DNA from 3 places in the Lactobacillus sp. C449L genome. Region 1 is predicted to be linked to each of the others. Evidence: predicted binding sites of a transcription regulator. Region 1 holds the regulator's gene; each other region holds the start of a gene.
The links. Region 1 encodes HrcA, which represses chaperone genes, less so after heat shock. Its sites were predicted from a motif close to TTAGCACTCNNNNNNNNNGAGTGCTAA; they were not measured.
Positions count from the first base shown of each region.

Region 2: the regulator HrcA is predicted to act here: its motif matches at 1,631-1,657, upstream of AC2JF9_RS05095 (ATP-dependent Clp protease ATP-binding subunit).
Region 3: the regulator HrcA is predicted to act here: its motif matches at 1,194-1,220, upstream of AC2JF9_RS02705 (ATP-dependent Clp protease ATP-binding subunit).

Region 1 is NZ_JBWXGA010000001.1:144,631-147,918, forward strand. It holds gene truB (tRNA pseudouridine(55) synthase TruB) at 1-382, shown strand, start outside; gene ribF (riboflavin biosynthesis protein RibF) at 402-1,334, shown strand; gene hrcA (heat-inducible transcriptional repressor HrcA) at 1,458-2,507, shown strand; gene grpE (nucleotide exchange factor GrpE) at 2,520-3,101, shown strand; gene dnaK (molecular chaperone DnaK) at 3,120-3,288, shown strand, end outside.
Region 2 is NZ_JBWXGA010000002.1:366,436-369,723, reverse strand. It holds gene AC2JF9_RS05100 (AAA family ATPase) at 1-1,472, shown strand, start outside; gene AC2JF9_RS05095 (ATP-dependent Clp protease ATP-binding subunit) at 1,693-3,288, shown strand, end outside.
Region 3 is NZ_JBWXGA010000001.1:570,807-574,094, forward strand. It holds gene ptsP (phosphoenolpyruvate--protein phosphotransferase) at 1-516, opposite strand, end outside; gene AC2JF9_RS02695 (phosphocarrier protein HPr) at 516-782, opposite strand; gene ykzS (protein YkzS) at 897-1,088, opposite strand; gene AC2JF9_RS02705 (ATP-dependent Clp protease ATP-binding subunit) at 1,260-3,288, shown strand, end outside.

The DNA of each region.
Region 1 (3,288 bases):
AATTGAATGTAGTAAAGGAACTTATGTAAGGTCACTAGTTAATGACTTGGGCGCAAAGCTTGGCGTTCCGGCAGTTATGCAAACATTGAGACGGACAGCTAGTTCCGGCTTTAACCTTAGTCAAGCAGTCAAGCTAGACGAGATTATCAATAATCCAGCAAAAGCAAACGAATTAGTTCAACCCATTGATACCTTTTTTAAAGACTATGATCAAGTTAACTTAAATCAAGGACAATGGTTAAAGGTTAAAAATGGCAATTCAATCGTTTTGAAAACGGATGCAAAAAGCATTGCGTTACGGTACAATAATAGCATTAAGGCAATATACCAGAAAGATAATGCCGTTTACCGACCATTTTTAATGTTGTTGCAAAACGAATAGGTGGAATGAAGGTTTTATTGTGCAAATTATCCATTTAACTTATCCAATTAAAAAAGAGGTATTCCAAACTAGAATTATTTTAGTTTTGGGCTTTTTCGATGGTGTCCATCGCGGACATCAACATTTAATTAGAATAGCGAAGGATAAGTCGGTTGAAAAGCATCTTCCCTTAGTGGTAATGACTTTTGATCGCCATCCAAAAGAAGTTTATCAAAATACTGATGTAACTTATATTGATAATTTAGCTGAAAAAGCTTATAAGATGGAGAAACTTGGAGTTGATTTTTTAGTGGTGATGCACTTCAATAATCAATTTCGTAAACTAGCGGCTCAAGAATTTGTCGATAATATTATTGTGAAGTTGAAAGCAGATACAGTTGTCGCTGGTTTTGACTATACATACGGTCCTAGAGATATTGCTAATATGGCTAATTTCCCTAAATTTGCTAAAAACAGATTCAAGATTGTTGACGTTCCCAAGCAATCATATGAGGGGCAAAAAATTGGTTCAACTGAGATCAAAAAAGCGATAACTGCGGGTAATATGGGTCTTGCTGAAGAATTGCTTGGTGAACCATATGTAATGTCAGGAACTATCGGTCATGGACTCAGGAATGGTCATAAGCTTGGATTTCCAACTGCTAATCTAGTATGGACAGGAAGTAAAGTTATTCCTAAAGTAGGAGTTTATGCTACCAAAACCAAAATTGATGGTCAATGGTACGAGTCAATGACAAGCGTCGGTTATAATGTAACGATTCATGATAGTAAAAAAATCTTTATTGAATCTAATCTGTTTGGTTTTGATGAAGAAGCATACGATAAAGATATGGTCATTGCTTGGTACAAATATACCCGTGGTGAAATTAAGTTCGACAACTTAAAAGATCTGAAAAAGCAGATGGAACAAGATGAATTGGAAATAAAGAAATATTTTGCTGAAAAAGGCTAAAACTCAGCAATTAAATTTATTTACAATTTTTTTAGCACTCAGCTTGACATTCTGCTAAAAGCTAGTATCATAATAATTGTTAGCACCGAAGAAGTATGAGTGCTAAAAGTGAGGGCGATGTTTATGTTGACCGAACGTCAAGAATTAATTTTAAAAACAATTATTAACGATTTTACGCAGACACACGATCCGGTCGGTTCTAAGACTGTCATGAATCAACTGCCAATCAAGGTTTCGAGTGCAACTATTCGCAATGAAATGGCTGTTTTGGAAGATAAAGGTTTGCTTGAAAAAACACACCTTTCGAGTGGGCGAGTACCATCAACTGAAGGTTATCGTTATTATCTTGATAACTTGCTTGAACCTTTGCAGATTCCATCTTCTGTTTATGAAAAAATTGGAAGTCAGTTGGATCAACCTTTTCATCAAGTTAATGAGATTGTTCAAGAAGCTGCAAAAATTTTATCTGATTTAACCAATTATACAGCTTTTGCCGAAGGTCCTGAAAGTAGTGCTCTAACTATTACTGGTTTTCGAATTGTACCACTGTTTAGTCGTCAGATTATGGCAATTTTAGTTACCAGTGACGGCAATGTACATAATCAGGTTTATAGTTTGCCGTATAATGTATATGGTGATGAAATCGAGAAAGCTGTGCGGATGATTAATGATGAGTTAGTTGGAAAGACTTTAGATGAAGTCACTCCATCCTTGCTCAATAGTACGTTGGGGAAGAGACTCACTAATAATCATGCAACGGAGTTAATTGATCTAGTAGAAGATGTTATTAATGATGCTGCTAGTGAACAGATGTATGTTGATGGGCAAATTAATTTGCTTAATAACACGTCTTTAGCCGATGCATCTAGTTTGCGCTCATTATACGAACTGATTGACCATAATGATCTGATTTCTAGTATTTTGGATGAAACTGCGACTTCTCAGGGTGGCAAGTATCCAATTCGGGTTAGTCTGGGTTCAGAATTGTCAAATGACTTGTTAAAAGATTATAGTCTGCTTACGGCAGAGTACAGCGTCGGCTCACATGGTAAAGGAGTAATCGCTTTACTTGGCCCTAACAATATGCCTTATTCGCAAGTAATTAGCCTTTTAGAGTATTTCAGAAACGAATTGGCTAAAAAGTTACTCGAATATTATGGTAGATTTAAGTAAAGGAGGTTAGCCGTGAGTAAGGATAAATATATTAGCGAAAAAGATCTTAATAAAGAACAGACTGAAGAAAAATCTAAGTCGAGTAAAAAAGCTAAAGTAGACACTATGGCTGACGAAAAAAAATCCCCTGAGAAACAAATCAAGGAAGAATTATTAAAGGCACAAGAAGAAAAGAAAAACTTGGAAGATAAGTTTTTACGTAGTCAAGCGGAAATACAGAATATGCAAAACCGCTATAATAATGAACGTGCCCAACTAATAAAGTATGAATCGCAATCACTAGCTAAAGATGTTCTACCAGCTATGGACAATTTAGAACGAGCTTTAGACACTGAAGTTGATGATGATGCTTCAAGACAGCTTAAAAAGGGAGTTCAAATGACTCTAGATGCTCTAGTTAAAGCGATGAAAGATCATGGCATTAGCGAAATTGACGCTGAAGGTGCCAAATTTGATCCTAATTTACACCAAGCTGTTCAAACAGTTGAAGCTGAAACTGATGAACAAAAAGACCATGTTGTTCAAGTATTACAAAAAGGATATTTATATAAAGACCGTACATTAAGACCAGCAATGGTTGTTGTTGCACAGTAATTGAAAGGAAGATTATTAATGTCAAAAGTTATCGGTATTGACCTCGGAACTACTAACTCTGCAGTTGCCGTTCTTGAAGGAAAAGAACCAAAGATTATTACTAACCCAGAAGGGAATCGTACCACTCCATCTGTAGTTGCCTTTAAAGATGGTGAAATTCAAGTTGGTGAAGTTGCAAAAAGACAAG
Region 2 (3,288 bases), on a different contig from region 1:
CTGAAAACCTTACCGGAGAATTAATGCACCAAGTTAAGCCACTGATAAAATTAGGATTAGATTACTTGAGCCTTTCGCGCCAGGCCAATACCTTGTCTACGGGCGAGTTGCAGCGAATTCAGCTGGGTCGGACATTACGTACGGAAACGACTGGGGTGCTTTATGTATTAGATGAACCTTCGGTTGGTCTTCATCCTGATAATGTTGCCGGCCTGATTGACGTTTTTCACGAACTGGTCAATCAAGGTAACTCCCTAGTAGTTGTTGATCACGAAGCTGCTATTATTGGAGCAGCTGACTGGATTGTTGAAATTGGACCAGGATCTGGTTCGCAAGGTGGTAAAATAATTGCTCAAGGTACGCCAGAGGAGATAAAACAGGATAAAAACTCGTTAATTGGTCCATATTTAAAGGGGGACGCATCTCTCTACGTGCGTTCATGTGCCCAAAAAAAGCAAATTTTTACTGAAGGCAAAGTCGCATTTACAGTAACAAAGCGGTTTAACTTGCAAAATGTTCATTCTGAAATTCCAATTGGCCGTTTGACAGCCATTACTGGTTTTTCGGGTGCTGGTAAAACTACACTGATTCTCGATTCACTAGTGCCGGCATTAAAAGCACAAAAAGATGGAACAGCAGGTCCTGATTGGGTAAAAGACTTGTCTAACAGTGGAATCAAAAATGTAATTAGTGTTGACTCTGCACCTGTTGGCAAAAATCAGCGCTCAACGGTAGCAACTTATACTGATATCATGGACAATTTGCGTAAGCTATATGCCAGTCGGCCTTTAGCTAAGAAGCTGAAGTATCGAGCTTCTCATTTTTCTTATAATAATAAAGAGGGTGCTTGTCCTGCGTGTGGAGGCACGGGAGTTATTTCCCTTGATATACAGTATTTGCCTGACATGGTAGAGACATGCTCAGTTTGTGGAGGTCGGCGATTTAATCAGAGTGTGTTAAAGGTTAAGTGGCACAATTTAAGTATTGCAGATGTACTAGATCATTCAGTAGACGATACGCTAAAGCAAAACTTGTTTTCTGATCAACCAAAAATTGAAAAAACAATCACAACTCTACATGATATGGGACTGGGTTATTTGCATCTGGGTGAATCAACGCCAGCACTTTCTGGTGGCGAGGCACAGCGGCTGAAGTTAACTAGTCATATTCACCGTCAGCAAAGCGGTAGTTTATTCGTCTTTGATGAGCCAACCGTGGGATTGCATCCATACGATGTTAGGACATTGCTGCAGGTCTTTCAAAAGTTGCTTAATCAAAAAGCAACGATTATTGCCATCACCCATGATTTAGATATTATGGCAAACAGCGATTATATGATTGATATGGGACCACGTGGTGGCAAACAAGGCGGAAGAATTACTGCTTGTGGTTTACCTGTGGATATTTCTCAAAAGAGCACGAGTTTAACCGCTAAATATTTATGCGAGCACTTTAATTTATATCAAAAATAAGAACAATTAAGCCTTGTTGTTGAAGCTAAAAACGCTGCAGCAGCAAGGCTTTTTAAATAGATAAAGGCAAATTCACAAGTTTTGGAAATAAATGTGGAAAAGTTAAACAAAAATGTTGCATTCTGTGGATAACCTGCTACAATAATAGATGTAAGGAATTAGCAGTCGACTTGTTCGAGTGCTAATTACTGAAAATTTACCTAATAAGGGGTGTATATGTATGGCATATTTTGACAACGAATTTGATAATCTTTTTAACGAACTAAACAGTTCTTTCTTTAATAATGATAATAGTGGCTCGATTCCAGTTCATTATTCGAGCATGAACATTTCTCCACAAGATATTCAACAAAATGGTCAAATGAATGGTCAGCCTAAGAAGGAAAAACCAATAGGTGTAGACCTAGTTGAACAAGCTAAAAACAATAAATACGATCCAGTAATTGGACGTGACGAACAAATTCAAGAAGTAATTGAAATTTTAAGCAGAAGAAAAAAGAACAATCCGGTTTTAGTTGGACCTGCGGGTGTTGGTAAAACGGCAATTGTTGAAGGTCTAGCGCAAAAGATTGCCCAAGGCGATGTTCCTGACAAGATGAAAGACAAGCATATTATTGCGGTTAACATTAACGATATGGTTGCCGGTTCTAGTCTTCGTGGTAGTTTTGAAGAGCGCCTGAAGAAAGTAATCGATGAAGCAAAGCAGAATCCTAATATTATCTTGTTCATTGATGAAATTCACAACATTGTTGGTGCTGGTTCAACAGATTCTGAAAACAATAGTGGCGATGCTGCTAACATTTTAAAGCCAGCCTTAGCTAGTGGTGACTTGAACCTAATTGGGGCAACAACTACTAGTGAATACCGTAAAATTGAAAACGATGCTGCTTTAGCTCGTCGGTTCCAACCAGTTCAAGTTCCTGAGCCTTCAACTGAAGTAACAATTAAGATTTTGGAAGGTCTTAAAAAGAAGTACGAGGACTATCACCACGTTAAATACAGCGATAGCGCACTACGTTTAGCTGTTGAATTGTCTCAAAGATATATTCAGGGTCGTTATTTACCAGATAAGGCGATTGACTTAATGGATGAAGCTGGTGCTAAGAAGGGTCTTGACTCAATTCCAAGTGATGAAGCTACTTTGCAAAAGCGAATCCAGAACTTAGAGCATGAAAAAGCAGAAGCAGCTAAAAATGAAGACTATACCAAAGCTAGTGATTTAAAGAAGAAAATTGCAGAGCTTCGTGATAAGGCAGAGCATGTTGATGATGCGGCTACTCCACGAGTAACAGATCAAGATATTTACGCTTTAATCGAAGCTAAGACCAAAATTCCAATGAGTGAGTTGCATGCAAGTGAGAGTCAAAAGAACCTTGATTTAGCTGAAAAGCTGAAGAAGGCAGTTATTGATCAAGATCATGCAATTGATGTTATTACGGATGCGATTGCCCGTAAGCAAGTTTTCAAAGACAATAATCGTCCAACTGGTTCATTTTTACTCACGGGTCCTACTGGAGTCGGTAAAACTGAGTTGGCTAAACAGCTAGCAATTCAATTATTTGGCGGTGAAGATCACTTAATTAGGCTGGATATGTCTGAATACCAGGATCAAATGGCGGTTAACAAGTTAATTGGTTCTGCACCAGGCTATGTTGGCTATGGTGAAGGCGGTCAATTGACGGAAAAAGTGCGTCATCAACCGTACAGCTTAATTTTGTTTGATGAAATCGAAAAAGCCAATCCACAAGTATTTAATGCATTACTTCAAATCATGGATGATGGACGATTGACTGATGCTCAAGGCAGAACAGTTTCA
Region 3 (3,288 bases), 430 kb from region 1:
TTGCGCAGTGTCACTTGGCGTCAAGTCGTGAGCAACAACAATAACCTCGCGGTCAATGGCTGCCGGATTAGGTAATTCCTTACCTAACAAGTGAGCCATGATTCGCTTTGAAACATCGCGAACATCAGCAGCACGTTGTTGCATATATGCGTTATCAGTCATACCTTCAAAAATCTCAATAAATTTTTGAGAAGTTTCATCAAGCGCAGCTTCACTATTAATCTTTTGTTCCTTGATTTCGTTTTCAATGGCCCCAGTGAATTCTGGATCATTTAAAATCATCAAGTGAGCTTCAAAAACTTGAGCTTCGTCTTCACCTAAACTCTTCTTCGCGCTATCACGAATTTGTTCAACTTCAGCGATTGAAACTGAAACTGCTTTTTTATAGCGAGCCAATTCACTTTCAACATCACTCACAGTAGTTTTTGAAAACGAAAGATCCGGTTCAACCAAGAGGTAGGCTGGAGCTACAGCAATACCATCACTTGCAGCAATTCCTTTTAATGTCTTGGTCATTATTCAGCCAAACCCTCTTTTTTCATTGTTTCAGAAATAGCGTTGATTGCATCTTTTTCGTCGTCGCCATCAGCACTAATAGTAACATCAGCATTTTTACCAACACCGAGTGACATAACACCCATGATTGACTTCAGGTTAACTGACTTGCCGTTGTACTCCAAGTTGATGTCTGAACCAAACTTTGAAGCTGCTTGTACTAATAAAGTAGCTGGACGAGCATGAATACCTGTTTCTGCAATAACATGAAAATCGCGTTTTTCCATTATAAAATATCTCCTTTGAATTGAAAAAATCAAACCGGTAATAAATACCTATTCGTGTATTTAGACTATCATTTTTTTGTGAAATAGACAACAAAAATGTAACAGTTTACATCATTAAAGTTCTGACTTTGACTGACTGTAAACTATTTTTCCACCACGTAGAGCTTTACCAGTTATGTTCTGTCGTTTGCCAAAAGATCTCAAGGCAGCTTGGAAGTCAAATGCTTTATCTGGCTCAACTTCATAATGATCTAATTCTCCATTTGCCAACTGCTTGAGAATTTCTTGATAATCCAAATATACCACCGTTTCCTAAATACACTAACCTGCATTGTTCTTAGCAAATTCCGGCTTTTTGCCAAGGTCAATTTTAGCATATTTGGTTCTTACAAAAAATAAGTTTTTTCAGTTTTAGCACTTGCATATTGCGAGTGCTAATTATATAATTTAATCATTGAAAAGAAAGGCGGTAAAATAATGCTTTGTCAAAACTGTCAAAAGCGACCTGCTTCTATTCACCTGTACGCAAAGGTTAATGGGCAAAGCCGCGAAATTAATTTATGTCAACAATGCTATCAAGAACTTAAGCAACAAGGAAATATTAATATGAATAATGAAAACAACGGACCCTTCGGTGATCTCGGTGATTTCTTTAGTTTCAACGGAAATAACGGAATGAACGGCAATCCAAATGACCCTGGTATGAATGGTGGCAATGGCACACCTAATGGCGGTGGCAATAACCGCTCCCTACTTGATCAATATGGAACCGATTTGACTGCTCTAGCTCGAAAAGGCAAAATTGATCCGGTTATTGGACGCGATAAAGAAATTGCTCGAGTAATCGAAATTTTAAATAGAAGAACTAAAAATAATCCAGTTTTAATTGGTGAAGCTGGTGTAGGTAAAACTGCAGTTGTAGAAGGACTTGCTCAACAGATTGTTGACGGATCGGTACCTGCGAAATTACAAGATAAGCGCATTGTTTCACTAAATGTCGTTTCACTTGTGCAAGGAACTGGCATCCGGGGACAATTTGAACAACGTATGCAGCAATTAATTAAAGAATTACAAGACCATAATGATATTATCCTGTTCATCGATGAAATTCACGAAATTGTCGGGGCTGGTAATGCTGAAGGTGGTATGGACGCTGGAAATATCATTAAACCAGCTCTTGCCCGTGGAGATCTGCAATTAGTCGGTGCTACTACTTTAAATGAGTACCGCGAAATTGAAAAAGATTCCGCATTAGCACGTCGTTTCCAACCAGTTGACGTAAAAGAGCCTTCAATAGCTGAAACAATTCAGATTTTAAAAGGTATTCAAAAGCGCTATGAAGATTACCACCATGTCCACTATACTGACGACGCAATTAAAGCTGCAGCTGAGTTATCTGAGCGCTACATTCAAGATAGATTTTTACCCGATAAGGCAATTGACTTATTAGATGAAGCTGGATCGCGCATGAACTTAACTATACCTTACGTTGATAAAGAAAAGGTAAAAGAACGAATTGACGCTGCACAACAGTTAAAACAAGAATCTTTGAAAAACGAAGACTATGAAAAAGCCGCATATTATCGCGATCAAATTGAGAAGTATAGCCAGATGAAGGATCAAAAAGTAGATCCTGACAAGTCACCAACGATTACTAGCAAAATTATGAACAAGATTGTTGAAGAAAAAACTGGGATTCCGGTTGGTGACTTGCAAAAGCAAGAAGAAAATCAATTGCAAAATTTAGCAACTAACTTAAAAGCCCATGTAATTGGTCAGGATAAGGCCGTTGACAAAGTGGCACGCGCAATTCGGCGCAATCGAATCGGTTTTAACAAATCTGGTCGGCCGATTGGTTCATTCCTCTTTATTGGGCCTACTGGTGTAGGTAAAACTGAACTTGCTAAACAACTTGCTAAGCAAATGTTTGGGTCTGAGGAAGCGCTAATTCGGATTGACATGTCAGAATATATGGAGTCTTATTCAGTTTCAAAATTAATTGGCTCGGCACCTGGCTACGTTGGCTACGAAGAAGCTGGACAGTTAACCGAACAGGTTCGGCGTAACCCGTACAGTTTAATTTTACTTGACGAAATTGAAAAAGCTGATCCTTCAGTAATGAACTTATTCTTACAAATTTTGGATGACGGTCGTTTAACCGATTCACAAGGTAGAACCGTTTCTTTTAAGGATACAATCATTATTATGACTTCAAATGCTGGTCAAGGAATTAAAGAAACTAGCGTTGGTTTCACCGCTGAAAATTCTACTGAGAAACCAGATTCCGCCAGAGCGTCAATGAATCAATTTTTCAAGCCAGAATTTTTAAATCGCTTAGACGATGTAATTGAATTCAATGAACTATCTAAGAATGATTTAATCAAGATAGTTAACTTGATGCTTGATGAAGTAAATGGCATGGTAAAGAATCAAGGTATGCAAATCGCCGTAACTGATGACGCTAAAAAACAACTTGTTGAAGAAGGCTACAATCCAGCAATGGGCG